3 regions of the Jeotgalibacillus haloalkalitolerans genome follow, and region 1 is predicted to be linked to each of the others. Evidence: predicted binding sites of a transcription regulator. Region 1 holds the regulator's gene; each other region holds the start of a gene.
What was found. The regulator Rex, encoded in region 1, represses fermentation and respiration genes when NADH is low (regulators of the CRP and FNR family bind a similar motif). The targets are predictions, from matches to a motif close to TTGTGAAATATTTCACAA.
Positions count from the first base shown of each region.

Region 1 (10,359 bases):
GTATGGAGATGCGTATCCGCGGTCGAACTGCATACCTTCTACAACGTCAAGCTCTGTTGTGAAGCCTTTTGATTCTTCAATTGTGATAACGCCGTCGTTTCCAACGCGCTCCATAGCTTCAGCGATCAGCTGGCCAACTTCTTCGTCAGCTGCTGAGATTGCTGCAACCTGTGCGATTGAATCTTTGCCTTCGATTGGCTTAGAGATTGCTTTCAGTTCTTCAAGTGCAGACTGAACCGCTTTTTCGATCCCTTTACGTACGCCAACAGGGTTAGCACCAGCTGTTACGTTTTTCAGACCTTCACGGATCATTGCCTGTGCAAGAACCGTTGCAGTTGTTGTACCGTCACCAGCGATTTCGTTTGTCTTGCTTGCTACTTCAGCTACAAGCTTTGCACCCATGTTTTCAAATGCATCTTCAAGCTCGATTTCTTTAGCAATCGTTACACCGTCATTTGTAATCAGCGGTGAGCCGAATTTCTTTTCAAGAACAACGTTACGTCCTTTTGGTCCAAGTGTTACCTTTACTGCATCAGCAAGCTGATCAACACCGCGAAGCATTGAGCGGCGTGCTTCTTCACTAAATTTAATTTCTTTAGCCATTTGTAAGGTTCCTCCCAGAATGTAATATGATTTTAAAACTTATGTGTTTTTAATGATTGAATTAGTTTACGACAGCCAGAATATCACTTTCGCGAAGGATAAGGTATTCTGTGCCCTGGTATTTCACTTCTGTTCCAGCGTATTTAGAGAAGATGATACGGTCATCAACAGATACTTCAAGCTCAACACGCTCACCGTTTTCTAGCACACGTCCTGTACCTACGGCAACGATCTTACCTTCCTGCGGCTTTTCTTTCGCACTATCCGGAAGTACAATCCCGCTTGATGTTTTCTCCTCAGACTCAACCAGCTCAATTACTACGCGATCACCTAATGGTTTTAACAAGTGAAACAACCTCCTTGAATTATGTTCATTCTTTATTAGCACTCTGTATATCTGAGTGCTAACACAAGTATTAGTTTAAATAATTCCAGTTGTTTTTGCAAGTGTGATGGGCTTAAATTTTTTAAAAAATTTGTTTATAGTAACCGCTGTCTCTTTCCGTGGAGGACTTCGCTTTCCGCGGCCGCGCGCTGAGCCTCCTCAAGCTTCGCTCTCCGGGGTCTCAGCTGTCGCTTCTATGCCGCAGGAGTCTACGTCCTCCACTACAAGAGCCAGCTGAGTTGGATGAAGATATTATGTAATACTCACTAAGTTGAAAAGTCACACCCCCTTTTAATATGTAGACTTGTCCAGTTTTATGAATGTATCGTGTGATGAATACTCTTCAGCTGTCCTTCGGAGTGCAGGACGAAGACTCCCGCCCCGGAAAAGGGACAGGTGAGACTCAGCATGCGAAGCGTGAAGAGGCTCACCGCCCGGGGGCAGGAAAGCGAAGTCCTGCACGGAGAAGGACAGCGGTTTTCAAAAGCACATCCTCCACACCCTATTCACAAAATGTCTACTTAATACGTCTGACATCGTAGCTATCAATTGAAGGTGGTGTAGTTCAATAGTAGAATAAACAGAACGAATCTATTTCAAAGGAGTATGATTGTGAACCGCACCTTTCTCATTATATTAATCACATACGTGGCTATGCAGCTTTCCACATTTATCGCTGTACCACTCGCATTATTTATCAGCGGAATGGTCAGCGACAGTGAGCCTGCCGTGCTGCTGTATTCAATATCGGGCTACTGGATCTTTATCAGCTTTACAATTGCGCTGATCATTATTTTACTGATCATGAATAAAAATAAAGGCGTCATGGATCTGCCGGGTAAAAAGGCAAGTCCGGGGATGGCGGCGCTGTGGTCATTTATCGGGATCTTCCTGGCATTCTTCAGTCAGGCGATTGCAGTCGGCATTGAGACGCTGATCGGGATTGACCCGGGATCACAAAATACAGCTGACATCATCAGCCTGCTGTCATATGTCCCGCTCGCTGCAGTAGCGGTCGCGGTCATTGGACCAATTTTAGAGGAAATTGTCTTCCGTGGCGTGATCTTCGGCTGGTTCTACCGTAAGTATAATTTCTTTATCTCAGGACTGATCAGTGCGCTGATCTTCGCGGTGATTCACTTTGACTTCACACATATTCTGATATATGCGGCAATGGGCTATGCATTCGCATTTCTTTATGCATATACTAAACGAATCATCGTTCCAATCATCGCACATATGGCGATCAACACATTTGTCGTGATGACCCAGTTCTTCTTTGCTGACGAGATTCAGCGTATGATTGAACTGAATGAAGCAGTCTTCGTACTGTGGCGCTTTGCAATAGGAGGAATTTTGTAAATGAAATCTCCATTAGGACACGGTGTCTTCTATCTAATACTTGGGGTATTTTTCGTCTACTTCGCTGTAAATAGCGTAAACGAAAACGGCTGGGGCTTCTTCGCCTACCTGTTTGTTGCGTTTGCAACGTATGATATCGGGGCAGGCTTGAGGCTGATTGGACTCCACTTTAAGATTAAGAAGCATATGAAGGATAAGAAGTAGCGGCTTTGGGCCGCTGCTTTTTTGTTTTGGGTTGGGGGATTGTGGCGGGACCGGGGCGTGGCTAAGGGCAAAAAGCGCGGTTCGGACGTAGGTACAATTACACTTTTCTACGAACCACCCTGTTTTTTCTGAGAAGGTGTCCGTTTTTTCTCCGAACATGGCTGATGATTCTAAGAACCTTGATGGTTTTTCTACGAACAATACTCATTTTTCTAAGAACCACACGTGCAGGCGACCACCATGGTCATCATAAACTTCATTCACCACACCGGAGAGCAGTACAATGACACGATTTCCTGAACCATCAGCCAAATCTTCGGAACGTCCTATGTAATTTCCTGAACGCCCATGAAAATGTCATGAACCTCACCTGAAATCTCCTGAACGCCCACCATAATCTCCTGAACCACACCCAAACCAACCCCCAAAAAAAGAAAACAGCAGGAATCACTCCCCGCTGTTCTCCTTCATTGCTGCTTTTTTCGCAAGTTCGCGGTCGATCCGCTCTCTGCGTTCCTGTTCTTCTAGCTCACGCTGCTCGGCTTCTGCTTTTTGTGCTTTCTTATAACCGATTTTCGCAATCCACAGGCTGATTTCGTATAAGAGAATCAGCGGTACGGTTACGATCATGTGTGAGAAGATGTCCGGCGGTGTCACAAAGGCTGCGACGACGAGCAGTCCGAAGTATGCGTACTTACGGATGCTTGCCAGAAACATTGGTGTGACGATCCCCAGTCTTGTGATAAATAACATGATCACCGGCAGCTGGAATAAGAAGCCGAACGGGATTGTCATTTGGAATAAGAACTGGAAGAATTCGTTGATCCCGATGACCTGTTCAATCTCCAGGTTGTTCGACAGGTTCATCATGAAACGGACAACGAATGGGAATAGAATAAAATATGCAAACGCAAGGCCTGCTAAAAACAGAATGACTGAAGCAGGGATATAACTGAGTGTTACCTTCCGCTCTCTGTCATGCAGACCCGGACTGATAAACGCCCAAAGCTGATACAGTATAACTGGTGCCGTCATGATCAACGCAGTGAACATGATAATCTGGAAATAGATCTTTACAGGATCCGTTACCCGGAATGCATTCAATGTCATTTGCGCGGCTTCGTCTGAAGACTGGAGGAATTTCATCAGCGGCTCTGCTAAGAAGAAGCCTCCTACCATCGAAATGACAAAGAAAACGACTACAATGATGAGTCGTTTTCTTATTTCACCTATATGTTCATGGACGGTCATATCTTGCTGGTTCATATGGCCACCATCCCGTAATTATTGCTGTTTTTCGTCTTTCTTTGTGTCTTTTACATCATCATCGTCATCTGCAAGTCCTTTTGTTGCATCCTTGAATTCACGAAGGGTGCTGCCTGCTGCTTTCCCTAGCTCCGGCAGTTTTTTAGGACCAAAAATTAATAATGCAACGACTGCGATCACGGCAAGGCTGATTCCACCTGGTAACATGATGCATGCACCTCCTCTTTCTTCTCTTATCATAAAATAAATTAAGCATTTTGGCTATTCTATATTTCTTCTAATTGTGACGTTTCTACGTCTTCTGTTCCATAATTCTTCAGGAAATAAATGAGTGACTGAAGCTCAACGGCAAGATCAATATGATGGATCCTCATATGCTCAGGCACAGACAGCCTTGCAGGTGTGAAATTCAGAATGCCTTTTACCTTCAGATCAATCAGGCGGTCAGTGATTCCCTGTGCAGGACCGGCCGGCACAGTCAGGATCGCGACTTCAATGTTGCTCTCCCTCACCTTTTCCTCCAGATCATCCATCGCATACACAGGCACTTCACCAATCGAAGTCCCAGCCTTTTTAGGATCGGCGTCAAACGCCATTTCAATCTTCGTGTTGTTGTTCTTCAGGAAATTATAATGTAAAAACGCAGTACCCAGATTTCCGACACCAATCAGTATAACCTTTGTGGTCTCATCCTGATCAAGTGTTTTTCGGAAAAAGGACAGCAGATACTCAACATTATACCCATAACCCTTTTTGCCTAGTGCACCAAAATAAGAAAAATCACGTCTGATTGTTGCTGAATCCACCTTTACAGCATCGCTCAGCTCTTTCGAAGAAACACGCTGCTTTCCTGATGAATGCAGGTTCTTCAGAAAACGGTAGTAAAGCGGCAGCCGCTTCGCCGTTGCCTGAGGAATCTTCATTTGTTCCTGACTCATTCCTGTACTCCCCCTAAATCCAACAGTGCCATAGACACCGCATGTAAAGTGAAGCTGTGAACGCTTCCAAATCTATATGTTGTTGATGGTTCTAATGCGGATGATCTCCGTGCAGGACTGCACCCTGATCACACTTCGAAACCGCTGACCCTTTCCGCAGAGGGCTGCGCTTTCCTGCCCCCGGGCGGTGAGCCTCCTCATGCTTCGCATGCTGAGTCTCACCTGACCCTTCCTGGGCGGGAGTCTCCGCCCTCTGCTCCAAGGGTCAGCTGAGAGAGTAAATCTAATTTCGTATAGGTTTACTCTCTCATTTATCAAACTATAATGTAGGTCTTTGTGGTGAAGTTGTCTCTATTTTTAAAGCGTTGAGCGTAGCGTAAGGCGGCGACTCCAGCGGGATGTGACGGACAGCTGAGACCCCGCAGGCGAAGCCGAGGAGGCTCAGCGTCGTCCCGCGGAAAGCATCCGCCTGAAGCGCAGCTCAACAACCACTTATATAAGAACAATCTTTCACAACAAATTCCTTTTAAATACAATCCAAGTCCCTATTGTATCATACACCATTAAGGTATCCGCTTGCAAAGTATGCAAGTTTTTTCACAATGACAGTTCGTTGCTTATCATCGCGCTGGTGCGATACACTTAAAGGTAGAAAAATGAGGTGAACAGCGAATGATTTTATTACAGGTCAATAACCTCTCCAAGTCATTTGGCGCTGAGGAGATTATTGCGAATATAAAGCTTGAAGTCCAGACGAAGGACCGGATTGCGCTTGTCGGCCGGAATGGTGCCGGGAAGTCCACCCTTTTAAAGATTATCGCGGGTCAGCTTTCACATGATGACGGTGATATTAATAAGCCAAAAGGTGTGTGGATCGGCTACCTGGAGCAGCACAGCGGACTTGAATCCGAGCTGTCAATCTGGGAAGAAATGATGACTGTATTTGATTACTTAAAGGATATGGAAAAACGTTTGCGTGAAGCCGAGCAGCAGATGGCAGATCCGGACGTTTATGAAAATGCAGAACGCTATAACCGCGTAATGACTGAATATGATGAGCTGCAAGTGCAGTTCAAAGATGCCGGTGGTTATCAATATGAAGCGGATATCAGAACCGTGCTCCACGGCCTGCGCTTTCAGTCGTTTGATTATGACACGCCGATTTCTACACTGAGCGGCGGTCAGAAAACCCGTCTTGCTCTGGGTAAATTGCTATTAACCAAGCCTGACGTCATGATCCTCGATGAGCCGACCAACCACCTGGACATTGATACGCTCAGCTGGCTTGAGTCTTATCTGCAGGGTTACCCAGGGGCAATTTTAATTGTCTCGCATGACCGCTATTTTTTAGATAAAATCGTCAATCAGGTTGTGGAGATCTCACGTAAGCGCTCGAAGAAGTTCCACGGCAACTACAGCCGCTATCTGGATCAGAAGGCGCTTGATTATGAGCGCGAGATGAAGGAATTTGAAAAGCAGCAGGAAGAGATTGCGAAGATGGAAGACTTTGTCGCGCGAAACCTTGCGCGGGCTTCGACGACGAAAATGGCACAAAGCCGCCGTAAAAAGCTGCAGAAAATGGACAGAATGGATCGTCCAAAAGGTGATGAGAAATCAGCAAGCTTCGGCTTCTCCATTGACCGGCAAAGCGGGAACGACGTCCTGAAGCTGCAGGATCTCTCAGTCGGCTATGATGCCCCTGTTTCGCAAAACATCAATGCAGCCATCACGCGTGAGGACAGTATCGCACTGATCGGTCCTAACGGTGTTGGGAAGTCCACCCTTTTAAAAACGATTGTGAAAAAGCTGCCGGCGCTTGCGGGACAGATTCAATACGGATCAAATGTCAGCATCGGCTACTACGACCAGCAGCAGGCAGAACTGCATTCTAATAAAACAGTGTTAAATGAGCTCTGGGATGATTATCCGATGAAAAATGAAAAGGATATCCGTACGGTGCTTGGCAACTTCCTCTTTTCGGGGGATGACGTTCTGAAGCCGGTTTCGACGCTTAGCGGTGGCGAGAAAGCTCGTCTTGCGCTTGCCAAGCTGATGATGCAGAAATCGAATCTGCTGATTTTAGATGAGCCGACCAACCACCTGGATCTCGACAGCAAAGAGATTTTGGAGAATGCGCTGATCGACTACCCGGGCACGATCCTGTTTGTATCGCACGACCGTTATTTTATCAATAGACTTGCGACTAAGGTGCTGGAGCTTTCTGCTGACGGCAGCACGGAATATCTTGGTGACTATGACTACTATATGGAAAAGCTGAGTGAGATTGCTGAGCTGGCGGCGATTGAAGAACGTGAGCGCCTGGAGAAAGCGCCGGCTGCAGAAAAGCCGACGGATAAATCAGCCTTTGCGCTGGATAAGGAAAAGCAGAAGGCTGAGCGGAAAAAGCGCAGACGCCTTGAAGAAATTGAGCTTTTGATCACGGAGCTTGAAGGGACGATTGAAGAGCATGAGAATCTGCTGTGTGACCCTGAGATTTTCCAGGATCATGAGCGTGTGATGGAGTCAAATCAGGCCATTGATCAGGCAAAAGCTGAGATGGATCAGCTGCTTGAGGAGTGGGCTGAGCTGGAAGAGGAATTGAGTGAGTGAGTGAGTGATTGTTTGGCAGGGATCCTTTTGGGGTTCCTGTTTTTTGTTGGCTGTTGGTTGGTTCAGGAGATTATGGCGGGTGTTCCGGAGATTTGGCGTGTGGTTCATGAGATTACCACGGATGTTCAGGAGATTACTCGTGTCGTTCAGGACATTTCGCATGTGGTTCCGGAGATTGTGTCATTTTACCCAGTCCGCGCCTTCATTAGACTTCTATACTTTGCCGGTTGGGGTGGTTCATAGAAACCCAAGGCATGTTCGGAGAAAAACACCTCTGGTTCGTAGAAAAACACCTCTGGTTCGTAGAAAAACATCCCATGTTCAAAGAATAAACGACCTTGTTCAGAGAAAAACCGCTGCAGTTCGCAGAAAAGTGTGATTTGACCTACGCACGCGCCAGCAAAATTTTGCCAAACATTTCACAAACTAAAACCCCCACCCCACCCAATTTCTCTTCAAATCCCGCTCATTCTCCCCCATCCTTCCATTTCCGAAATATCAGGCAATTGTGAATAACTTTTCGCTTATATTTGTGTGAAAATTGCAAATCAAATATGTATATAATGTGAACGCAGTGTAACAGAATGATGACAATGCACAGAGTTATGCACACTACGCACAGCGTTTTCATGCTTTTCAACAGAGTTATACACATTACCCACAGGGTTGTACACAATTATTAACATTATCCACATAAAACGACACGCCGAGTTATATACAACCTTTTTCATACTTACCCACAGCTTATCCACAGAAAAACTCAGCTTTTTCACAGCTGAGTTTGGCTTCTCATGGATTTTGTTCCTCTTGCCCAGAAGATCATCGGGATTAAAATTAATGATAATAATCCGCCTCCGAGTGATAGAATTGAAAAACTGGATGCGCCGACGACCATTCCTGAGAGTGCACCGCCTGCCGCTCCGGATAATGCGATAAAGACATCCACTGTCCCTTGCGTTTTTGCCCGTACTGAAGGGTGTGTGGCATCTACGATTGTTGCGGTTCCGCTGATCAGGCCGAAGTTCCAGCCGAGCCCAAGTAACATCAGCGCAATAATCATTCCTGTCAGCGACTCTCCCGGCGCAACTGCACCGACTACACCAGCCGCCAGCAGTGTTATGCCTGAAGCTGCTGCCATAAATGTCCGTCCAAGCTTATCAACCAGCACACCTGTAATTAACGAAGGCAGATACATCGCGGCAATATGGAGTCCGATGACTAATCCGACTGCACTGAGTTCATGCCCATGGTTCCCCATGTGTACAGGCGTCATCGTCATCACTGCTACCATCACAATCTGTGTCAGCACCATGACGACTGCTCCTGTAATGACGCCCCTTCTTTTCAGACCGGAAACGTCAAACTGATCAACTGGCGCTGACTCCTCTTTTACTGAGTCGGAGAATGCCCTCGCAATTAATAGTGGATCAGGCTTTAACATGATTAGTAATACGATTCCTGCTGCAATATAAGCTGCCGCAGCTAAAATAAACGGGCCGCCAAGCGCCGGTACTCCGATCGATTCAGCGAACCTGCCCATGACACCAACCAGATTCGGTCCGGCTACCGCACCAAGCGTCGTTGATACCATCGCAATACTGACAGCTGTCGCACGCTGCTGATCATTCGCAAGATCCGTTCCTGCATAACGTGCCTGCAGGTTGGTTGCTGTTCCTGCACCGTAAATTAATAAGGAAATCAATAATAGCGGCACACTCTCCCATACGGCAGCTCCGACAACACCAAGTGCTCCGATTCCACCAGTGATAAAGCCTGTTCCAAGTCCAATACGCCTTCCTGCTTTTTGAGACAGCCTTCCGACCAATAGCGCCGCTCCTGCAGAACCAAGTGTGAAAAGCGCAACCGGCAGACCTGCATAGCTGTCAGTTCCAAGCATATCCTGAGCAAGAAGCGCACCAACTGTAATTCCGGCAGCAAGCCCCGCTCCACCGAAGATCTGCGAAAGTACAACCACCCACAGCGTTCTTTTATAAAGCTGCGTACGCTTTTCTTCACTATCTATGTAGACTTGAATGTCTCTTTCCATGGCTTACATCTCCGTTTCATCCATCATTACTTGTATTGTACGCCCCGGGGTTTATTTAATCAAAGGGAGGTTGAAGATAACCGAAAAAATTTCGAGCTTTTCAATCACCTTTTAAAATTTAAGCTATGTTAAAGATCATTGATGTTTCTGCACAGCTGGTGATTGTAGCGGAAGGGGGCGACTCCTGCGGCAGGAAGGGACGTGTGAGACCTGGCATGGCGAAGCCTGCGGGCTCACCGCCCGGCCGCGGAAAGCGTCCCCCTGAAGCGGAAATCAACAGCCAACTTTAACAAAGCGAAAATTTAAAGGAATTAAATTCCTATTGATGATACACTTACCTTATAAATTTCCCCATAAAATAGTTCTCAGAAAGGAGAATGACCATTAAAAAGTTTTGGTTATCACTCATATTCGGCATGGTGATTGGTGTGCTCATTTCTCTCCTTATATACCCTGATGACCCGCTGTTTTTTCAGTATAGCGCTGAATATCCCGGTGCTTCGATGATGATTAATGAAATGGATTTCAATATGCTGTTTAACTATCTTGTCGTGATTTTTATATCTGTTTTAGTGATTTTTTCAGCCTGGACAATATTTGAAAAGCGGATGACAAAGCATGAATAGTTCACTCACTATATATTGCTCCCAGGGGGTTAAATCATGTCATATATCTCATTTTTTATAGGACTTTTACTAAGTATCTTAAGCTTATTTATCTACCTTGCGCCTGGAATACATTTTTTCTGGGAGGTCTTTATTTTAGTGGGAAATGCATTTCCAATCATCGCGATTACAGGGATCCTTTTCGGTGCACTCCATATTGCGGGCAGAAGGAAAAGTCACAGTGCTTTTACAAAACTCTTATTGCCTTCACTCATAGGTATTGCCCTGTGTACGATTAACATTGGAATGTATTATTTCATTTGGAATGTCAATTCATGA
Region 1 is NZ_JAXQNN010000003.1:3,072-13,430, reverse strand. Features, by position in the region: gene groL (chaperonin GroEL) at 1-603, opposite strand, end outside; gene groES (co-chaperone GroES) at 665-949, opposite strand; gene UFB30_RS10070 (CPBP family intramembrane glutamic endopeptidase) at 1,601-2,350, shown strand; gene UFB30_RS10065 (YdiK family protein) at 2,351-2,554, shown strand; gene tatC (twin-arginine translocase subunit TatC) at 3,002-3,820, opposite strand; gene UFB30_RS10055 (twin-arginine translocase TatA/TatE family subunit) at 3,839-4,027, opposite strand; gene UFB30_RS10050 (redox-sensing transcriptional repressor Rex) at 4,087-4,758, opposite strand; gene UFB30_RS10045 (ABC-F family ATP-binding cassette domain-containing protein) at 5,431-7,368, shown strand; gene UFB30_RS10040 (MFS transporter) at 8,138-9,415, opposite strand; gene UFB30_RS10035 (hypothetical protein) at 9,793-10,041, shown strand.

Region 2 (10,359 bases), on a different contig from region 1:
TGCCTTAGTTTGGCAGTCCTTTCATTCAACCGGTTCCAGCAGTCCCATCGTCAGGCACAGATCAAGCGCGAGACGTTTTGTACCTTTAGGGAATTTAATTTCAAGTCCATCTTCTGAAAAACCTTCAATCCGTCCAGTACCGAATACGCGATGCTTCACTTTCCTTCCCACTTCAAGGTCTGAAACTCTTCTTATTGCATTCGGATTTTGAGGCATCCTGCTTTCATCCACCTGCTGCGCTTCAGGCGGATTAATAATTTTATTAACTCTCAGTAAAAACGGTGAGGGGTTTGTTTTACTGCCTGCTCTGTTTCTATATGAAAGCAGCTCAAGCTCCTGTTCGGCGCGCGTCATTCCGACGTAAAACAGCCGCGCTGCCTCTTCCATCGGATCCTTATTTCCCTTGTCCTGCTCCTTCACATCACTTTTAGAAGGAATGACGTCTGCAATCAGATCAAGCATATACACCTTTTTAAATTCCAGACCCTTGGAGCTGTGAAGCGTTGAAAGTGTGACAGCATTTTCGTGTTTATTGAACTTCGACGTTTTCAGTAATGACTCCAGCTGCTTCAGACGATTTGCAAAAGCAACCATTCCTGTTTCCTTTTGCGCAATCTGTTCCAATGTAGAGAGAACATCATGCAGATATTCGATAGAGAATCCAAGGTTTTCACTCATCTTCTCAAGTGCACGATCATAGCCCGCCTGCTCTCTGATCAGTCGGATCACGCGGTACGGCTCGCCGCCTTCCATTCTTTCAAAAGCACGCTTCAGTCCATTAATCTGCTTACGCTGATAATCCTTGAGCGAGGTCAGGGCAAGCAGCCTGTCAAAAACGCTGCCTTCCTCCGGCTGCTTTTTCAGCTCAAACAGCTGCTGGCGCGTCACATAGCCGAGGCACTTCATTGAAATCTTCTCAAATAGATCAGTGCGTGTGTTATTAAATGTAAGACGCATAAAATTCAGGATATCTTCTACAATCCAGTGGCTGAAAAACCGTACATCTGAATCCTTCATATAAAACGGAATCCGGGCACGTTCAAGTTCATTCATGATGAGAATGGAAGAGCTGTTGGTTCTGTATAACACGGCAGCGTCCCTGTAGTCTTCAAGCTTTGAGAGTTCCTGTGCAAGGTAGGCTGCCTGATCCTCATAATCAGGAAATACCTTGATGCTGACAGGCTCTCCCTCATCATTTTCAGTAAACATATTCTTTTCATAACGGTTTTTGTTCCGTTTAATAAATTCATTCGCCGCATTCACAATCTCAGGTGTGGACCGGTAATTCTGCTCCATCATTAAGATATTTGCTTTAGGATATACCTTTTTAAAATCAAGCAGATACTGCGGTTCTGCAGCACGCCAAGTATAGATCGACTGGTCATCATCCGCTACCACACACAGATTCTGGTGAGGCTCAACCAGTTTTTCAACAATGGCATGCTGAACGAGTGAGGTATCCTGGCTCTCGTCTGTCAGCAGGTGATCATAGCGCTGCTGATACTTTTTTAAAAGCTTCCTGTCCGACTCAAACGCTTCAAGTGCCAGGGTGAGCATATCATCATAATCAAGCAGCAGCTTTTCCGGATCTTTTCGTTTTACCGCTTCGTACTCAGCTGCTATCTGCTCTGCATTCGTGACCTCGCATGTAACTATGCTCCATTTTTTTCTCGGCAGAAGCTTGTTTTTAATGAGGCTGATGTAATTTGACATGTCTTCAAGCTGATCATCTGTCATCGCTTCCTTGTTAAAGCGCTGGAATAACGTGCGTAACAGCAGTTTTTTGTTGGCTGTATAATCAGCCGGGTCTTCCACAGGTCCTTCAATCAGCTGCCAGGCTTTATTCTCTTTTCTCAGATAATCACGGACTACTGCAAATGCCAGGCTGTGAATCGTCGAAAAATCCACTTCAGGTAATGCCGGAAACATTCTTTTGTAGCGCTGCTTCATATCATCCGCGGCTGCTTTACTGAATGTAACACCTTTGATACGGACTGGATCCACACCTCGCTCCTCAATCAGATGTCCGATCCGCATCATAATGGTCGTCGTTTTACCAGACCCCGGAGATGCAAGCAGCAGAAGCGGACCGTCCCCATGGAGAACAGCCTGCTTTTGCACCTCATTCAGATTAACGCCAATCTCATTCTTCTTTCTTGTAAAATAATCTGCCATATCCGTTCGTCTCCTGTAATCTATTCTGTGATTATCGTAACACTGATTGGGGTTTTTGAGCAGGGGGGAGATGGTCATATTGTGTTGGGTCGGGGTGATATGGCATTCATTTGGAGGGATTGCTGCAGCTCCGGCTTGGATCACGACAAGTTTCCGGGTGTATCGCTACAACCCCGAGCCCGATTGCTACATCCTCGGCCAAAACAGCGACATCTCCCCCAACCCAGCCACCACACCAAAAAAGAAAAACCGCCTCATCAGCGGTTTTCCTAGACTAAAATTTCCTGTTCAATTTTCTTCATCTCATAAAACATCCCGCGGGCAGCCATCAGTTCATCAAATGATCCTTTTTCAGCAATCCTTCCGCCGTCCATCACGATGATCTGATCCATTTTCTCAAGACCATTCAGCTGGTGACTGATCAGACAGACTGTTGCATCTTCCGTACGTTCTTCAAGGTAGCGCATGATTTCAGCTGAGGTCACGTTGTCAATTGAACTGAGCGGCTCATCCAGCAGCCATAAGCTGCGTTTTCTGAGCAGTGCCCTTGCAATAGCCAGCCGCTGACGCTCTCCGCCTGACAGGTTCTCTCCTTTTTCCAGGACCGGATCATCCAGTGTGAATCTTGAAAGCTTCACTTTCTCAAGCATCCACAGCATTTCTTCATCCGTCAGTCCTTCCCTGGCAATCTGAAGATTATCCCTGATGGTGCCGAAGAAGAAGTGATTTTCCTGCATGACGACATTCGCTTTTTCCCAGATGTCTTCAGACTTGATGTGACGAATGGATTTATCCTGAAGTCTGATTTCTCCCTCGTTTGTTCTGAGTACACCAAGCAGCAGTTGAAAAATGGTTGATTTCCCTGAGCCGCTCGCTCCTACAATCGCCGTTTTTGAACCTGGCTCGATTGTAAATGAAGTATCAGCAATCGCCGGCCTTTCTTCTCCTTCATGTGTATAGGAAACAGACCCGAAGGATATCGCCGGCGCTTCATCAGTCAGCGATTCGAACGGTTCCGCTGCAGTGACAGGCTCAATATCTGTTACTTCGTTTAACCTTGCTGAAGCTTTCCTGCTGTCTTCTAAATGAGGCGGCAGTACAGCCATTGGCGCTGCATTTTCAAATATATTCAGTGACAGCATGACAAGCATCGCAAGAAATACCCCGTCCAGCTGTTCCTGCTGAACAAGAACGACACCCGCTGCCAGCACGGCCCATGAGATCAGGAGTCCTGCTGCCTGATTCACAGACTGGTTGAACATACTCTGACTGCTGCTTTTTTCCTGGTTTGCGATATAAGCGGCGGATGACTGATGAAGTGACACTTCTTTATCATCCAGCTGCTGATAAATTTTCAGATCACGGAATCCATACAAAACTTCAGCTGTGTCAGTAGAAAGTGCGGCACGCGATTCTCTTACCTTCTCTTCAATCTTCTGTCTGCGCATTGCAAAGATCGCGGGAATAATGAGTCCCGTTAACAGCAGGCCTGCTGCGAAAATCAGCGGAAACCAGAATGAATAGAAGGTGGTGAAAATCATGGCACTTAAGAATACAAATACAAGAACAATTGGCGGATAATAGACGCGTAAAAAGAAGTTTTGAAGGCTTTCCACGTCGCCTGTAATTCTCGCCAACAGATCACCGCTTCTGAATTTCTGAAAAATACCCGGCGCCAAAGGCTCAAGCTTTTCAAAAAAGCGGACGCGGATACCGGCCAGAATGTTAAAGGTTGCACGGTGAGAGACCATCCGCTCTCCGTATTTTGACCCTGCCTTCACCAGACCGAACACTTTTATAAAAGCAATCAGCAGAGTGAGTGTATAGACTGGCGGAAGAAGCGCAGCTTTGGAAATTAAATATCCGCTTGCTGCAAACAGACCTGCAGCCGTCACCCCGCCAATATAACCGAATAGAACAGAGTACCAGACGTTTTTCTTTTCAGCTGCGATTTGTCTTAACACAATTTCGAGTTCACGCATGTGCGCCACCCCCCTGGACCATTTCCTGATAGGCAGGCTCAATTAATAAGTCGTGATGTTTCCCATTCGCTTTCAGATTTCCGTCTTCAAGCATCAGGATCTGATCAGCATTTCTGATTGTATAAAGTCTGTGTGCAACTGTAATGACTGTTGCGTTCTTTGACAGTTCCTCCATTGAAGCGGTCAGAATCTGTTCCGTTTTCAGATCAAGACCTGTCGTCGGCTCATCAAAGAGAATCACCGAAGGCTTTTTCAGAAAAGCTCTTGCAAGCGCAAGTCGCTGCTTCTCCCCTCCTGAAAGTCCTCTTCCACCTTCTCCGACAGGTGTATCAAGTCCTTTTTGAAGCGCTTCTATCAGCGGTGTTAACCCTGCTTTTTCAGCTGCAGACTCAATCTCGCCACGCGTTGCTTCCTTTTTACTTCCGATCGCAATATTATCTGCAAGCGTACCCGAGAAAATAAACGGCTGCTGAGAGATATAGCTGAGCTGATCAAACCAGCTCTCTTCCTCATAATGCGAGAGCTCCTTGTCATTCACTCTGATCGCCCCTGATGACGGCGCAACCAGGCCGCTCAGCAGATTCAGCGCAGTGGATTTCCCTGATCCACTTTTACCGATTAATGCTACATTTTCGTATGGTTTAATATCAGCCTGTAATGGTCCGAGGCTGAACCCTTCTTTTCCATATTGAAAAACAGTCTGATCAAACTGAATGTGCGGCGGTGTGCCGGGCGTCAGTTTTTCACTACCCCAATTCACACGGTCTTCCTGCTTTGAGAGCTCTTCATCAATTAATTTAGCAGCGCCGATACTGCCGCGCCCTGTATGAAAAGCATTTCCAAGCTCCCTGATCGCCACGTAAAATTCAGGCGCTAAGACAAGCATGAAAAATGCCGTGAAAAATGTGACACTCTCAAAATAAATTAGTCTCAGTCCGAGTTCAAGCGCAACCAGTCCCACACCAAGCATTGAAATGTATTCAAGTGCCAGCGAAGAGATAAATGCAATTTTCAGTACTTCAAGTGTTGCATCCCTGAACTTCAGGCTGCTGTCTTCAATCGTATCCCGCTGTTTCTTTGCCTGACCGAAAAGCTTAAGCGTAGTCAGTCCCTGCAGTGTATCAAGAAATGTTCCTGAAAACGCAGAAAGCTGTTCAAGCTGTTCTTCAGATTTCTTTTGCGTTTTAATCCCGATGATGATAAAAAACAGCGGGATAAACGGCGCTGAAACAAGTAATACCGTTCCCGTAATCCAGTCCTGCCAAAAGGCTGTTACGATAATCATTAAAGGAATGAAAGCAGTTAAAGTGAGCTGGGGAATATACTTACTGAAATAACTGTCCACCTCATCCACTGCATCCATCAGCACGCTGACTTTGCGTCCGGACTGCCCCTGAAGTGAAGCCTGTACCGGATTCCCTGCGTATTTTTCAAGCAGCTTCTCACGGATTGTCTGCTTCACCTTTGCTGCCAGCCATGCGCCGGTCCGTCCACTTGCGTACGTCAGCATTGCACGGGCAATCAATGCCAGTGCCAGCCATCCGAATAGAGGTACTACATCCGAAAGGGATGCTCCTTTTAAAAACACTTCATCCACAATTTTGACGATAAAATACGCCTGCGCAATGATACTTACGCCGGTCAAAAAAGCGATCATGACCATGAGCAATTGTGTGCCTTTATATTGCTTCGCATATTGCGAAAGTTGATTCATAGATCAAATCTCTCCGATCATTGATTATTGACGATATTGTGAATAAATTCACATATTGTGTTAATCTTATTATAAATGATTATACGTGATTTTTCACGGTATAGGATTTTTTGAGCATATTTGTATGTAGGAATTAATAAATCAATTCGAACCGGTTCACTGCGCTTCAGGCGGACGCTTTCCCCGGGGACGGCGCTAAGCCTCCTCGTCGCTGCGCGCCTGCGGAGTCTCAGCTGTCCGTCACATCCCGGTGGAGTCGCCGCCTTACGCTTCGCTCACCTCAGCAATAAACTATTACAAAAATTGAGCTTTTAAAAAGCACATAACACTGTCGTTATTTAAACCAGCCCTTCTCCCTAAACCTCGAGATGGCTTCGATGCGGTTTGAGACTTCGAGTTTGTCGAGTATGACTGAGATATAGTTGCGGACTGTTCCGTTTGTGATAAATAGTGTACCCGCAATTTCTTTTGTTGTTTTGCCTTCAGCAATCAGTTCCATGACTTCTCGTTCACGTTCTGTCAGCGGGTTTGCTTCTGTCAGTGCCATATCGACGAGCTCCGGTGCATAGATTCTGCGTCCTTCCATGATTGTACGGATTGAGCGGGCAAGCTCTTCGCTCGGGCTGTCCTTTAATAAATAGCCGCTGACACCTGCGTTTCTGGCTCTTTCAAAATATCCGGGTCTTGCGAAGGTAGTCAGGATAATCATTTTACACGGCTCATCCTTTAATTCCTCGGCTGCATCAAGTCCTGTTTTGAGCGGCATTTCGATATCCATAATACAAATATCGGGCTTGAGTGATTTTACGATTTCTACCGCTTCCTCACCGTTTTTTGCCTTCCCGATCACTTCCATGTCATCTTCAAGATCAAGCAGGGAACCAAGCGCTCCGAGCAGCATGGTCTGATCTTCAGCTAATACAATTCTGATCATTGCGCTTCCTCCTTAGACACCTGCTTAAGCACGGTTGGAACACAAATCGTGATACTTGTGCCAAGACCGCTTTCTACATCCAGTGTGCCATTTACAAACTCCAGACGTTCTCTCATCCCTCTTAATCCATTCCCTTCAATTGAACGGTCCATCGAAAACCCTTTGCCGTTATCTTCAACAGTTACTTTTAATTCTTTCGGAAGCTGTTCAATCGTAACTTTACAATGCGTGGCACTGCTGTGTTTTACTACATTGGTAACAGCTTCTTTAAGACACATGCTGATTACGTTTTCCACTAAAAGGGGGACATTTTCAAGGATTGGATTGCCTTTAACTTCAGGTTTGATCTGTGCAACGTGAAGCAGCTCACGAATATGTGTAATCTCTTCATCAAGCTTGGTCCCTCTCATATCTGATACGAGCTCTCTTACTTCTTTTAGTGCCGTGCGGGCTGTCTGGTTAATATCTATCAGTTCACTTTTAGCACCATCAGGGTTTGCCGTGATCAGCTTTGCCGCCAGATCACTTTTCAATCCGATCAGTGATAGCTTTTGACCAAGTGTATCATGCAGGTCTCTTGCAATCCGCTGCCGCTCTTCCATCACCATCAGGTCTGAAATCCGCTTCTGTGCGTATTCAAGCTGACCTTCAAGCTTCTCCCTCTTGATTCTGTTGTATGAATTGAGCGGAAGTAAAATCACACCGATGATCGAGACGAGCACGAATGGGAACTGCGTGAAAAACAGCTGGTCCTGAGTAAAGAATGCGATGTTGACTGTGATAATTGTAGAGCCTACCAGAATGCCGTACAGTGTGAAGAACCCCACTTTATGCTGGACGCTTGCGATCATAAACGAAAGGAAAATCGCAAAATAAACAAATCCGAATAAGATCGTCATCGCGATACTGATCGCAATGGCAATTCCCACCCAGACATAATTCACCCAGCCTTTTGTCAGATAGGTCAGCCGGTAAGCCGCAAAAAACACCAGAATCATCGCCACACCTGTTGAAATTTCCACCCATCCGGATGACCTGAAAATAAAGTAAAAAGGCAGCATACAAAAGATAATCCAAATATATATATTTAACCCCGTATTTTTCGGAAAAATGTTATACCATTTATGCACAAGCATTCCGCCTTTCTCTCGTTTTAGTATAGCACGGATAAAAGATTGTTCAGAAGCATCGACTTTATGAAAAAACGCCTGAAAGGTATTCAACCCTTCAGGCGCTTTCCATTTATGATCTCGTCTGCATCCGACGAAGTTCAATTGACATTTTTTCTTTCTTAATCTGTCTTTTCACTTCATTGAAGCTGACAAATGTTTTACGTGATTCATCGTAAAGACGGAATTTTATTGACTCAAGACTTGAACGCATCGTAATCGTCGTCGCCTTATGAAGCGGCGGTGTTGATTCATGCGCTTTTTCAAGATGATAGTTCGGCACTCTCGGACTTAAATGGTGTACATGATGATAACCGATATTACCAGTCACCCACTGGAGCACTCTTGGCAGCTTGTAAAACGAGCTTCCATCTACCGCAGCCTTCACATAATCCCACTCAGACTCATCCTCAAAATAGGAATCCTCAAACTGATGCTGAACATAAAACAACCAGATCCCAAGGAAGCCTGAGATAAACATGATCGGCCCATGAACCAGCAGGAACGCTTCCCAACCAAGCCATAAAATCATGCCAGTATATAAAACAACAATTGAAGCATTTGTAATATAAGTGTTTTTACGCTCTTTTTTACGCGCATCTTTCCTGTTCATACGGTTTGTCACCAAGAACAGATAAAGCGGTCCAAGACCAAACATGACAAGAGGATTACGGTACATTCTGTAAGACAGACGCTCTTTCCACGAAGCCTTTTTGTACTCTTCCACTGTCATAATCCAGATATCGCCTGTTCCGCGCTTATCAAGATTACCACTTGTTGCATGGTGAATCGAATGCTCACGCTTCCACTTTTCATATGGAAACATCGTCACGATTCCTGTTAATGTTCCAACAAGGTTATTCAGTTTTTTATTTTTGAAAAATGAGCCGTGGCAGCAATCATGGAAAATAATAAAGATTCGTACGACAAACCCTGCCGCAACGATGCCAAGACCTAAAGTTAATAAGTAAGAAATCTCAAGACTCTGGTACGCCAAAAACCATAAAATAAAAAATGGCGGTATGGTATTGATCATTTGTCTGATACTTGCCTTCATATCTGCTTTTTCATAAGGAGAGACACTTTTGCGCAGCTCTGCTGTTTTTTGTTTACTCATGTTTTCCTCCTTCTGTAACTCTTATGACCTCATCATAAAGCTTTCCCCGAAATAAAATAAGTCATGAGTGTAAGGAATAAGATATGACAAGTGTCATATTCGAAAAGCGGAAGCAGGCGTTCAGGTCCGACAAGCATAAGACGCGGGGCGGAAAATGGGCGGTCTTCCCATTTACCGATGCGTGGCTTATGACCCGAAGAGCTAGCGCCTGGAGTGATATGTTAACAGAATGGCGGAATTGCTTCACGCCCGGCCCAAATTGCTACAGCTTCCCGGGTGTATCGCTACAGACTCCTACCTCAATTGCTACACCACTGCACAAAACAGCGCTACACGCTTCTTCAAACTTGTATGAACTTCTAAAAAACACGCTTGAAATCACCTTACTTGCACATACTACCTCCGAGGTGAAAAAGATGAAAACTTTCTTAGCTGCAACGATCAGCTTTCTGCTATTTTATTCAACTGCAGCTGCTGATGACCGGCAGACACTTTTAAACGAGCGCTTAACTTATTATGCTGCCTACCACCATCAGGGTGTGCCGTGGTATTATCTTGCTGCGATTGATCAGTTCGAACGGAATATTCAGCCGCTCCGGCAGGATATAGAGAAAAAAGATGGTCCGCTTGCATTGACGATTCCTGATGATCGCTGGTTTGGTCCGCTTCATCCGGATCAGTCCAACCTGTCACCCTATTTCATTGAATTTTTTGGTGGAATCGGACAGGATGTAAATGGAGACGGGAAAGCTGATCCGAATGACCCTGAAGACATTTTCGGATCAATGGCGGATTATATTAACAGTTACGCTTCTTTTAATGAGGCATTAAATGCTTATTATGAACGGAAAGAGTCTGTCAGTCAGATTCTCACGATTGCGGAATTATATCAGCAGTTCAACACGCTGGACCTTTATACACACGTGTTCCCTTTACACAAAAATTATTTATACAGCTACAGAAGTACCTGGGGCGGAAAGCGGGGCTGGGGCGGCCGGCGGATGCATGAGGGAACCGATCTATTTGCGGGATACGGGACGCCTGTTCTCGCAACAACGTTTGGAAAAATAGAAGCGCTCGGCTGGAATGACTACGGCGGATGGCGTGTCGGCCTCAGGGATATCCATAACGTTTATCACTACTACGCTCATCTCTCCAGTTTTAAAGAGGGATTAAAGCAAGGTGATATTGTAAAAGCCGGCGATCTGCTCGGTTATGTAGGGAGCTCCGGATACGGTAAAGAAGGCACAAGCGGAAAATTTCCTCCT
Region 2 is NZ_JAXQNN010000005.1:200,904-211,262, forward strand. Features, by position in the region: gene UFB30_RS13980 (ATP-dependent helicase) at 22-2,175, opposite strand; gene cydC (thiol reductant ABC exporter subunit CydC) at 2,445-4,157, opposite strand; gene cydD (thiol reductant ABC exporter subunit CydD) at 4,150-5,871, opposite strand; gene UFB30_RS13995 (response regulator transcription factor) at 6,206-6,805, opposite strand; gene UFB30_RS14000 (sensor histidine kinase) at 6,802-7,935, opposite strand; gene desA (Delta(5) desaturase DesA) at 8,048-9,091, opposite strand; gene UFB30_RS14010 (M23 family metallopeptidase) at 9,508-10,359, shown strand, end outside.
Region 2: a site for Rex is predicted at 5,908-5,925, ahead of cydD (thiol reductant ABC exporter subunit CydD). Genes of this name have one in related genera too.

Region 3 (10,359 bases), 210 kb from region 1:
GCACTCACAACCAGGCTTCCGAGAATCGAGAATAGAATCTGGAAGATAATGATTGCTGCGAACTGCACCACAAACTGCAGATCTTCACGGACAAAGCGGCTGAGTATGATCGCAACGATACGCGACAGAAATACAACAAATGTATTCACGATACCCTGAAGCAATGTCATTGTTACCATATCTCCATTTGATACGTGTGCCACCTCGTGTGCGATGACGCCTTCAACTGCATCGTCATCCATGTTATCTAGAAGCCCCTGAGATACCGCTACAAGTGACTTCTTTTTAGAAGGACCGGTTGCAAAGGCGTTGACTTCAGGAGACGGATAGATCCCGACCTGCGGCATATGCGTTAAGCCTGCAGCACGTGAAAAGCGGTGTACCTTTTCAACTACCTCACGTTCCTGTGCAGTCAGGCTGCCATCCGGATCTAATACCTTTACCTTCATCATCCATTTAGCCATCATGCGTGACATTGCAAGCGAGATGAATGATCCTGCAAAACCTACAATTAAACTGAATACACCCAGCGAAATGAAATCAATACCAAGCCCTGGTCCACCTGTCTGGAATGAACCGTTAATTCCTGTATATGAAACAATGAGTGACCAGACGATCACAATTGTCGTCATGACAAGGATGTTCGTTAAAACAAAAAGTAAAATTCTTTTGCCCATTTATGCGCCTCCTAATAGATTAGTTTGTGATTATTGTAGCATAGTTTTCTTTGGAAGGCGTGACAAAAGAATGGCGGAATATTGCTTCATTAAAGCGTCTTAATTGTTTAAGTGAAAAACGGTCAGTACAATTAAACCATGATCTAAACAGACAGGAGATTTTAACATGAATCAACCAGTACTTATCGTCGGAGCAGGGTTAAGCGGTTTATATACGGCATCATTACTTTCAGACAATGGAATCACGTGTAAAGTGATCGAATCAAGAGACAGAATCGGAGGAAGGGTTCTGTCTGAAGAGGCTGCAGGGTCAAGGTTTGACCTGGGACCAACCTGGTTTTGGCCGGAACATGAGCCAGCCATTACAGCGCTCATAAAAAAGCTCGGATTAAAAACATTCACCCAGCACACAAAAGGTGAACTGTTATTTGAACAGGCTGCTGACAGCCCTGCACAGCGACATACCCTGCCTGCTCATGCGGCTGAACGGTCGGAGCGCGTTGAAGGTGGCATGCAGTCACTGATCGAAGCAGTCGCAAAGACGCTCCCTGCCGAAACAGTGGAATTAAATACAACGGTAACTGAGATTGAAATGAATCAGAAAAATGAAGTGAGCGTTCATGCAGTGAATGGAGATGAGGAGGACGTGTCGTATGAAGCAGCCTCAGTCATACTTGCACTTCCCCCGCGCCTGTTGAAAAGGATTTCCTTTTCACCTGAGCTGACCGGATTGTCTGATCTGCCAACCTGGATGGGTGGGCAGGCAAAAATCATCTCAATTTATGATCGTCCTTTCTGGCGTGAAAAAGGTCTTTCGGGTCAGGCGATGAGCTGGATCGGACCACTTCAGGAAATTCATGATGCATCACCGCAAAAAGGACCCGGTGCACTGTTTGGCTTTTTCAGCTTAACAGCTGCACAGCGGCTTGAAATAGGAGAAGAAAAAGTAAAGACCCTTGTGAAGGATCAGTTTGAGAGGTTATATGGTCGGGAAGCCGGACAGCCGGTTGCTTTATTGTATAAGGACTGGGCAACAGACACTGATACAGCAGCAGATGAAGATGCGCTGCCGCTGACTGATTTCCCCCAGTATCAACCGCAGCGTCCATTTGATGTAAAAGATCCCTGGCACCATACATTATTCTTTGCCGGAACAGAAACATCTTCAGGATCCGGGGGGCATTTAGAAGGGGCGATCCGGTCAGCAGAGCGGGTGGCTGCCTCAATCATCAAGCTGAATTAACTAATTAATCTAATATTAAAAAACACTATTGTACTGTTAGCGCTTACCCATTTACACTGATCTGTGAATTGAATCACAAAATTTACATGGAATTCAGGATGGTGAAGAATGGAACAGTCTACAATTGAGAAATTATTAGGCGCCGCTACTTTAAAAAGAGACTTACTGAAGGAGCAGCCAAATCATTATATAGTACGTGCGATGCTTGCCGGCATGTATGTGGGAATGGCCGTTGTGATGGCATTCCGCCTGGCGCAGCCGTTTTACGAGGCAGCATCACCGGCGACTTATTTTATTAATGCAATCTTCTTTGGCGTTGCATTTTGCTTAATTTTATATGGGAAAACGGAGCTTTTTACATCAAATACGATGTATATGGTCGTCGGCGCGATGAAGAAAAAGACGAACTGGATGGACACACTGCGCGTATGGGGCGCATGCTACCTTGGGAATCTGGTCGGTATTTTATTTTTCACAGGACTCATTGTGATGACCGGACTTTTTGCCACAATGGACCCGGCAGAATCTTATCTGATCACGGCTGCTGAAAAGAAAATGAACCTGCCTTATTCAGAGATGTTCTTCAGAGCGATCCTTGCCAACTGGCTTGTCTGTCTGGCTGTATGGATTCCGCTTCAGGTAAAGGATGACATGTCTAAAATTGTACTGATGATTTTATTTGTCTTCACCTTCTTTATTTCCGGATATGAACATAGCATTGCAAACATGGCACTGTTCTCAATCGCACTGACAGCACCGCACACGGCACTTGTCACTGTACAGGCAGCGGTAGAAAACGTGCTGATCGTCACGCTTGGTAACATCGTTGGAGGCGCGTTCTTTGTAGGCGTTCTCTACACATATCTCAACTCAGTAAAGAAAGAAAAAGAACTTACATCATCTGCTAAAGCGTCAACGCATAAGGCTGCTTTAGAAAAATAATGAACAACAGACTGTCTTTATTCAGTGGGAACTGAGTAAGGGCAGTTTTTATTTTACATAAATTCAATTGAAATATTTTACATGCAAAAAAAGGTATTTCAGCGGCTGTATTGAATAATACCCTTTATTGGAATCATTTGTAGTGAGAAAAAGGGTGGGGGGAGTCAACTGAGTCCGGCTGAAAATATCAATTTTATGATCATTGCATTGGCGGTACTGCTATTGATCGGGATCACGTGGGGGATACTGAGAAAGAAAAGAAAGGCTGCAATGTCAATCTCAATTCTGCTGATCATTGTTTACGCGGCTGGTTATGTCTATTATCCAGTCTATAAAGAACAGACACATGCCAAGCGCTATAGTGAAATGATAGCTTATCTGGGTGCAACTTATCCGGAAGAAACCTTCAGTGTAAGACCGGAAAAATATGAAGAGGGTGTTACGGTCGGAAGATTTAATATTGCACGTGCAGGTACACCGGAAATGGGTGTCACCATGAAGGTGGATCAGGATGGTCACGTAATTCAGACAGGTACCTGGACAGATAAAGCCGCTCCGGAGCAGGAAGAGCTGTGGCGTGAGATCAGATTTATCCGGAGTCCTGGTTACAGCCTGGATCAGGAGCTTCCAGAGGTGCAAAAAGTGGATCAATTGATTGATGGCGATTTAACGGTATTTGCACTTGAGATCAACCAGGCTCCCGCGATTGCTGTATTTAATTACAATCAGGGCGGATACAGCCTGCTGGCATTTGAAGAAGGTCATAAAAATGAATTTGTACAGGCAGAATCTGAAGGGTATCTGTATGTGTATATTGATAAAGCTTTTAAAAGAGACAGGATTGATCTTTTGAACAGGGAAGGTGAAACGCTTGATATCTCTGGACAAAAAGGCATGCTGATCGTAAAAAAATAATATAATCAGGAGGCTCATATGTTTACAAAACTCGGACAGGTCATGTTGTATGTCAAGGATCAGCAGGCAGCCAGACGTTTCTGGACAGAAAAAGCAGGTTTTCAGGTCATTGCAGAAGAAAGCTCACACGGTATGCACTGGATTGAGATCGCACCTGATCAGGACTCGGAAACCACAATTGTCCTTCATGACAAAGCAGCTGTTGAGAAGATGTCACCGGGTGTTCATCTCGGCACACCTTCCCTGATGTTTTACAGCCATCAGCTTGACGTACTTTATCAGGATCTTACAGCAAAAGGCGTAACGGTCGGGGAGATTGTGGAGATGCCGTCCGGAAGGGTATTTAATTTTGCTGATGATGAGGGTCAGTATTTTGCAGTGATGGAAAAGTAAAAGTGTGAACTTAATTGAATAAATTCTATACTGATAGGGAATTTCTTTCTATATACCAATAGAGAGAAATTCCTTTTTGCCTTCAGTCAACTTTTTTCCCTTTGATTCACTTCATTTAACACCCTAAACACTAATGACTCCCTATAAAAAGGTTTGTATAGACCCACTCAGGGGCAGTCTGGTAGGATAATGAAGCTGCAACAAATTTGCACAGGTGGTGTTGGAAATGAACAATCGATTTAAAGAAGCGGAATTTGCCACATGGGTCGGAATCGTGGCAAACACGCTGTTAACGATATTAAAAGGTGTATTCGGTTATATTTCAGGAAGCCGGGCACTTGTGGCGGATGCGGCTCACTCTGCTTCAGATGTAGCCGGGTCAGTCGCTGTGCTTGCCGGACTCCGTACAGCAAGAAAACCGCCTGATGAAGATCACCCTTATGGTCACGGGAAAGCAGAAAATATCGCGACAATCATTGTAGCGATTCTGCTCGTGGTTGTAGGTGTGGAGATTGCGACTTCATCAGCAGGGGTTTTCTTTGGAGAGGTGCCTGAAGCGCCGGGCACGATTGCGCTTGCTGTCATTTTATTTTCTATTCTTGTAAAAGAAATTCTATTTCATTATAAAAAACGGATCGCTAAAAAAATTGACAGTTCTGCGCTGATGGCTGAAGCCTGGCATCACCGGTCTGATGCCCTTTCATCTGTCGCTGCGTTCCTGGGGGTTGGAGGTGCAATCCTTGGTGAAAGAATGGACCTCACATTTTTACTGTATGCCGATCCGGTTGCAGGATTAATTGTCTCGCTGATTGTTATCAAAATCGGTTTTTCACTCGCGAAGGAAGCCGGTTCAATCATGATGGAGCAGGTGCTTGATTCCGATAAAACAAATCCATTCGTCGAAACAGTCATGGCAACACCCGGTGTTAAACGGGTAGATGAGCTGTTAGCCAGAACGCACGGTCATTACATTGTCATTGATATTAAGGTAAGCGTGGATCCATACATCACTGTAGAAGAAGGACACCGCATTTCTAAAAACGTAAAACGCCGGTTGCTCGAGCGCCATCAGGATATCAATAACGTGCTGGTTCATATTAATCCGTATAACGAAGAATGATTTCCTTTCATAAATATGTTCAGACACGCATGATGACGCTGAATAAGGGTATCGGTAAGGTAGGTAATTTATTTTACGCTTTATTAAAGTCCATTGTTGTTTCTGCACAGCTGGTGATTGAAGCGTAAGGGGGCGACTCCTGCGGGCTCAAGGACAGGACCAAAAAACGGTCCACCGACGGAAAGCGTCCCCCTGAAGCGGAAATTAACAGCCAACTTTAACAAAGCGTTATTTTAAAGGATTCCATATTAAATATAGTTAGCAGGATTGAAAATGTGCTAACGTAATGAAAAGAATCTGTGCCTATCAGCTGGATGAACGAAAGGAGCACGTCTCATGGCTGTGATCGAAACAGATGTACTGATTATCGGAGCAGGACCCGCCGGACTTATGGCTGCAAATGTCATGACGAAGCGGGGCGTGGACTATATCTGCCTGGAGAAAAAACCGGGCCGTTCAGTGCTGTCAAAAGCACTTGGGATCCAGGCGAGGTCACTTGAGCTGTTTGAATTCCTCGGCGTCAACAAGCCTTTTTTAAAAAGAGGCTATCCGGGCCCCGGTGCAAAGCTTCACCTGGCCGGAAAGCATCCATCTTATGTTGAAATGTATCATATAAAAAGCAGATATCCTTACCTGCTCATTATTCCGCAGGATGAAATTGAAGAAATATTAGAGAATCATCTCAATGAAAGAGGCGGACAGGTTTTCAGGCAGCACGAAGTCCTTGATGTTGTGCAAAAGGATAACGGTGTGTATGTAACGGCTGTTCACAATGGCATCACCAAAACATACTTTGCCAAATATCTGCTTGCCTGTGACGGTGCGCACAGTAAAGTCCGTAAAGAACTCGATGTGCCATTTATCGGTGAAGATGAAGGCATCACATTCTTTACAGGTGACGTTGAAATTCCCGACATGAAAGAAATTCATATTAACCTTCACCTGAATGACAGGGGGGCTGCCGCATTCTTTCCATATAAAGACGGCACCTACCGCGTTGTCGGCTTTGACCGGACAAGGCAGGGCGGTCCGCGCAGGCGTGAAATGAAGCTGCACGAACTTCAGACAACGCTGGATACCATTCTTGACCACTCTTACAAAGTCCAGCATCCGAAATGGCTTGCCTACTTCGGCACAGCACACAGACAGGTACCGAATTACCGTGTCGGAAATGTATTTTTCGTTGGAGATGCAGCGCATGTCAACAACCCACTCGGCGGTCAGGGAATGAATATCGGACTTGAAGACGTCGGAAATCTCTGCTGGAAAATTGACACGGTTTTAAAAGGCTATGCGGGCAACCCATTTTTAGATACGTATCACGAAGAACGTGCGCCTGTAGCCAAAGAAGTCATCTTTAATACCACAATGGAGCTCAAGCTCATTCACATGAAAGGGTTACTCGGCACAGCTAGAAACTGGTCGGGAAAAGCAGTCCTGACACAAAAATGGGTTCAGTCCAGATTCGCCAATGCCCTTTCTCACGTGCACAGTGATTATGATAAAACACCGATTAACCGTTCATTTAAAGACAAATCCTTACCGCGAAAAGCAATTCAGGCCGGCGAACGCGTACCGGACCAGATTCTTTTTAATGAAGGAACCACAGATGAACGCCTTTACCCGCTCATTCAGCGGATCGGCTACGTCTGCCTGATTTATATTGACTGCTATGAGCAGGACCTGATTGACTATGCGTATGACTTCGCCCATGAAGCGAACCGGGCGTTTCCGGATATGCTGAAGGTCTATCTCGTTGCGCGTGGCGGCACTGTCATCACAGAGCGGGACGAGCTCCCGATTATCTACGACGTGCATCGCGACCTTGATCAGAACCTCGGGATGCAAAAGGGCAGCACGCTCTTCATCCGTCCGGATGGCCACGTCGGCTTCCATGATGGATCAGCTGATGTGAGGAAAGTGATGGCGAAGCTGAAGCGGTATTTTATTTAAATATTTAATGTTATGAAGAAGCCTTGCTTTTTGGGGGGCTTCTTTTTTTGTTTGGAAGTGTTTGGACGGATGGGGGGCTGGTTGGGCGGCGATTGGTACAAGATCGGAGTGAATAGCTACAAGTATCCGGGCGTATCGCTACAACTTCAGCCGAGATTGCTACAACTCCGGCAGAAACACCGACAACTGGCGTCAGCTGCCCTGCATGCCTTTAGGAAACAGATCTTTGGTTACTTAAGGGCATGAAGAGGATGGTTGAAACAACCGCAGTGTGTGAAAGGTCATGGTCGGCCGGCGATTGCTACAAGATTGGGGTGAATGGCGACAAGAATCCGGACGTATCGCTACACCTCCGGGCGTAATTGCTACAACTCTGGTGGAAACACCGACAAGCAGCACCGGCTGCCCCAAAAAACTTTTTTCAAAAAAAGTGATCCAAAACAAAACTCCTTACGTTAGCTGTTCAGAGAAACATAATACAGTTCAGAAAAGGAGACATATCATGACAAACAAAAAATTACTTAAACGAATCGCAGCACCCGTACTTGGACTATCATTAATCGCACCTACTACAGGGCTTGCAGCAGAGGAGCCAACGGCAATCACGCCGGCATCGGATCTCCGTTCAACATTGGATCAGTTACTTTCAGAGCATTATGTACTGGCAGTGAATGCGATGGTGAAGGATTACAACGATGCACCGGATGAAGAGCAGGCTTATGCAGCGCTTGAACAAAACGCATTAGATATGACACCGGCAATCGAATCAATCTACGGTGCAGAAGGTGCACAGCAGTTTGAAGATATTTTCGTTAATCATAACGATTACTCACCGGACTTTGTGGAAGCAGCAAAATCAGATGATGCTGATTTAAGAGCACAGGCAGAAGCGGAGGTTGAAGAATTTACACAGGAATTTGGCGGTTTCCTGGCGACAGCAACAGAAGGGAATCTTCCTGAAGAAGCGGCAGTAGAAGTACTTGTTGCACACGAACAGGATGTTATTAGCGCTTTTGACAGCTATGTAGAAGGTGACTATGAAGCTTACTTCACTCACTTCATGGAAGGCTATGACAGAATGTTTGATATCAGTAAAGCACTATCTGTCGCAATCGTAACGCAAATGCCGGATAACTTTGAAGGATCAAAAGCAGATGCACCGGCAGCTGACCTGAGATCTACTCTTAACAATCTTGCAGCTGAACACTTTGCACTTGCAGCAATGAGCATGCAAAAAGGTGTAAGTGGTGCTGAGGATTATGACTTTGCAACATGGGCTGAAGATATGCACACAGATGAATTCACTGCAGCAATCGGTTCAATCTATGGTGAAGAAGGCGCAGCACAGTTCAAGGAGCTTTGGACTGGAGAGCACATCAATGCTCAGGCTGACCTTGTAAGTGCAACAGTAGCAGGTGATGAAGAAGGAATTGCCGCAGCAAAGGAAAGTCTTTCAATGTTTACTGAAGAATTCGGTATGTTCCTTGCAACAGCAACTGAAGGAAATCTTCCTGAAGAAGCAGCAGTGTCATCATTGAAAACACATGAAGACCAGGTTGTAAAAACGTTTGAATCATATGTAGCAGAAGACTACCAGACAAGCACTGACACATTCCGTGAAGGCTATGCGTTCATGTTTGGTGTAGGTGAAGCACTTGGTGATGCAATTGTGAAACAGATGCCAGATCAGTTCGCTTCAGATATGCCGGCTGATATGCCTAACACAGGTCTTGGCGGAGCAGCAGAACAGCAGACACCAGCAGCAGTTTGGGTAGCAATTGCAACAGCAATGCTTGCAGCAGCAGGATTTGCTGTTAAGAAGAAAACAGCTAACCAGGAATAATAGTCTCACTGAATAGTTGGAAGAGCGGTCTGAACCGCTCTTCTCTATTCTTATAAATGGAGGAATGAAGCCATGAAGAAAAAGCTTTTTGTTCTTATAGCAGTAGTGATTCTGCTTAGTGTGGTCAGTTATCAGGCGATTGCAATGAACCAGTCAAAAGAAGAACCACAATCAGCTTCAACAGATGAAACGCAGGATCTGAAAGAAGAAATAGAAGAAGAAACGGCAAAGCAGACAAAGGCAGTTGCTCATAAAGGAGACGAGTTTGTTCTTCTTGACTCTTTAAAAAAACGTCAGACAGAGCTTGAAGAACAGCTAAAGATTCAAGAAGAGGGAATTAACCCTGCCCGTATTCAGATCCCAAGTCTTGATATCGATACAGGGGTCATTCCGGTCGGCCTGCTTGAAAATGGTGAAATGGAAGTGCCAGAGGAAACAGATGTAACCGGCTGGTATAACCGCGGCGTGCAGCCTGGTCAGACAGGGAACTCTGTCATTGCAGGTCACGTCGACAGTAAGGAAGGTCCTGCAATTTTCTTTTATTTAAAAGATATCGAGCCGGGTGCAGAAATTATTGTGACTGATGAAAATGGTGTTGAGCTTACTTTTGAAGTGAAAACGAAAGAAAGCTATCCGACGGATGAATCGCCGATCGAGAAAATATTTGGTCCGTCTGATAAAAGAAACCTGAACATCATCACCTGTACCGGTACATTTGACCGCGAGCAGCATTTATATCCGGACAGACTGGTCGTCTACACAGAACTCGTTTCTGAAGAAGAACCCACTGACCCGTTAAAAGTCACTGCAGCACCTGAGAACGTTGAATACGAAGCAGGCTCAGTGACATGGTACGCGGTCCGCAATGAAACAGTGATCGGCTACCGCGTCTATAAAAAGTCAGAACAGGATCCGCGCTTTGTACATGTCGCAAGCGTGTCAGCGCATGAGCGGAAAAACTATTATGATCCGGATGCCGCTGCAGGTGACCAGTATTATGTCACTGCTGTGAATTTGAAAAATAAAGAGTCAGCTCCATCGAAAAAGGTAGAGGGGAATTGAGTGTGACCGCAAAGCGCCGGGGGTGCTTTGCGGTTTTTTGAATGTGAAGATAATAGGGGAATTTAGCGGTCGGATGGGATAGGTCAAAAGTTACTATTCCATGAACCAACGCGATTATTCTACGAACATCAGCTGATATTCCACGAACAACCGCATTTTTCTACGAACCGAACCCGCCGCTCCAATCAACTCACTTCTCCAAATAAGAAAG
Region 3 is NZ_JAXQNN010000003.1:210,705-221,063, forward strand. Features, by position in the region: gene htpX (protease HtpX) at 1-677, opposite strand, end outside; gene UFB30_RS11200 (flavin monoamine oxidase family protein) at 844-1,920, shown strand; gene UFB30_RS11205 (formate/nitrite transporter family protein) at 2,029-2,862, shown strand; gene UFB30_RS11210 (hypothetical protein) at 3,058-3,777, shown strand; gene UFB30_RS11215 (VOC family protein) at 3,796-4,170, shown strand; gene UFB30_RS11220 (cation diffusion facilitator family transporter) at 4,397-5,290, shown strand; gene UFB30_RS11225 (FAD-dependent monooxygenase) at 5,627-7,243, shown strand; gene UFB30_RS11230 (copper amine oxidase) at 7,746-9,086, shown strand; gene UFB30_RS11235 (class F sortase) at 9,159-10,148, shown strand; gene UFB30_RS11240 (TetR/AcrR family transcriptional regulator) at 10,339-10,359, opposite strand, start outside.
Region 3: a site for Rex is predicted at 1,982-1,999, ahead of UFB30_RS11205 (formate/nitrite transporter family protein). Genes of this name have one in related genera too.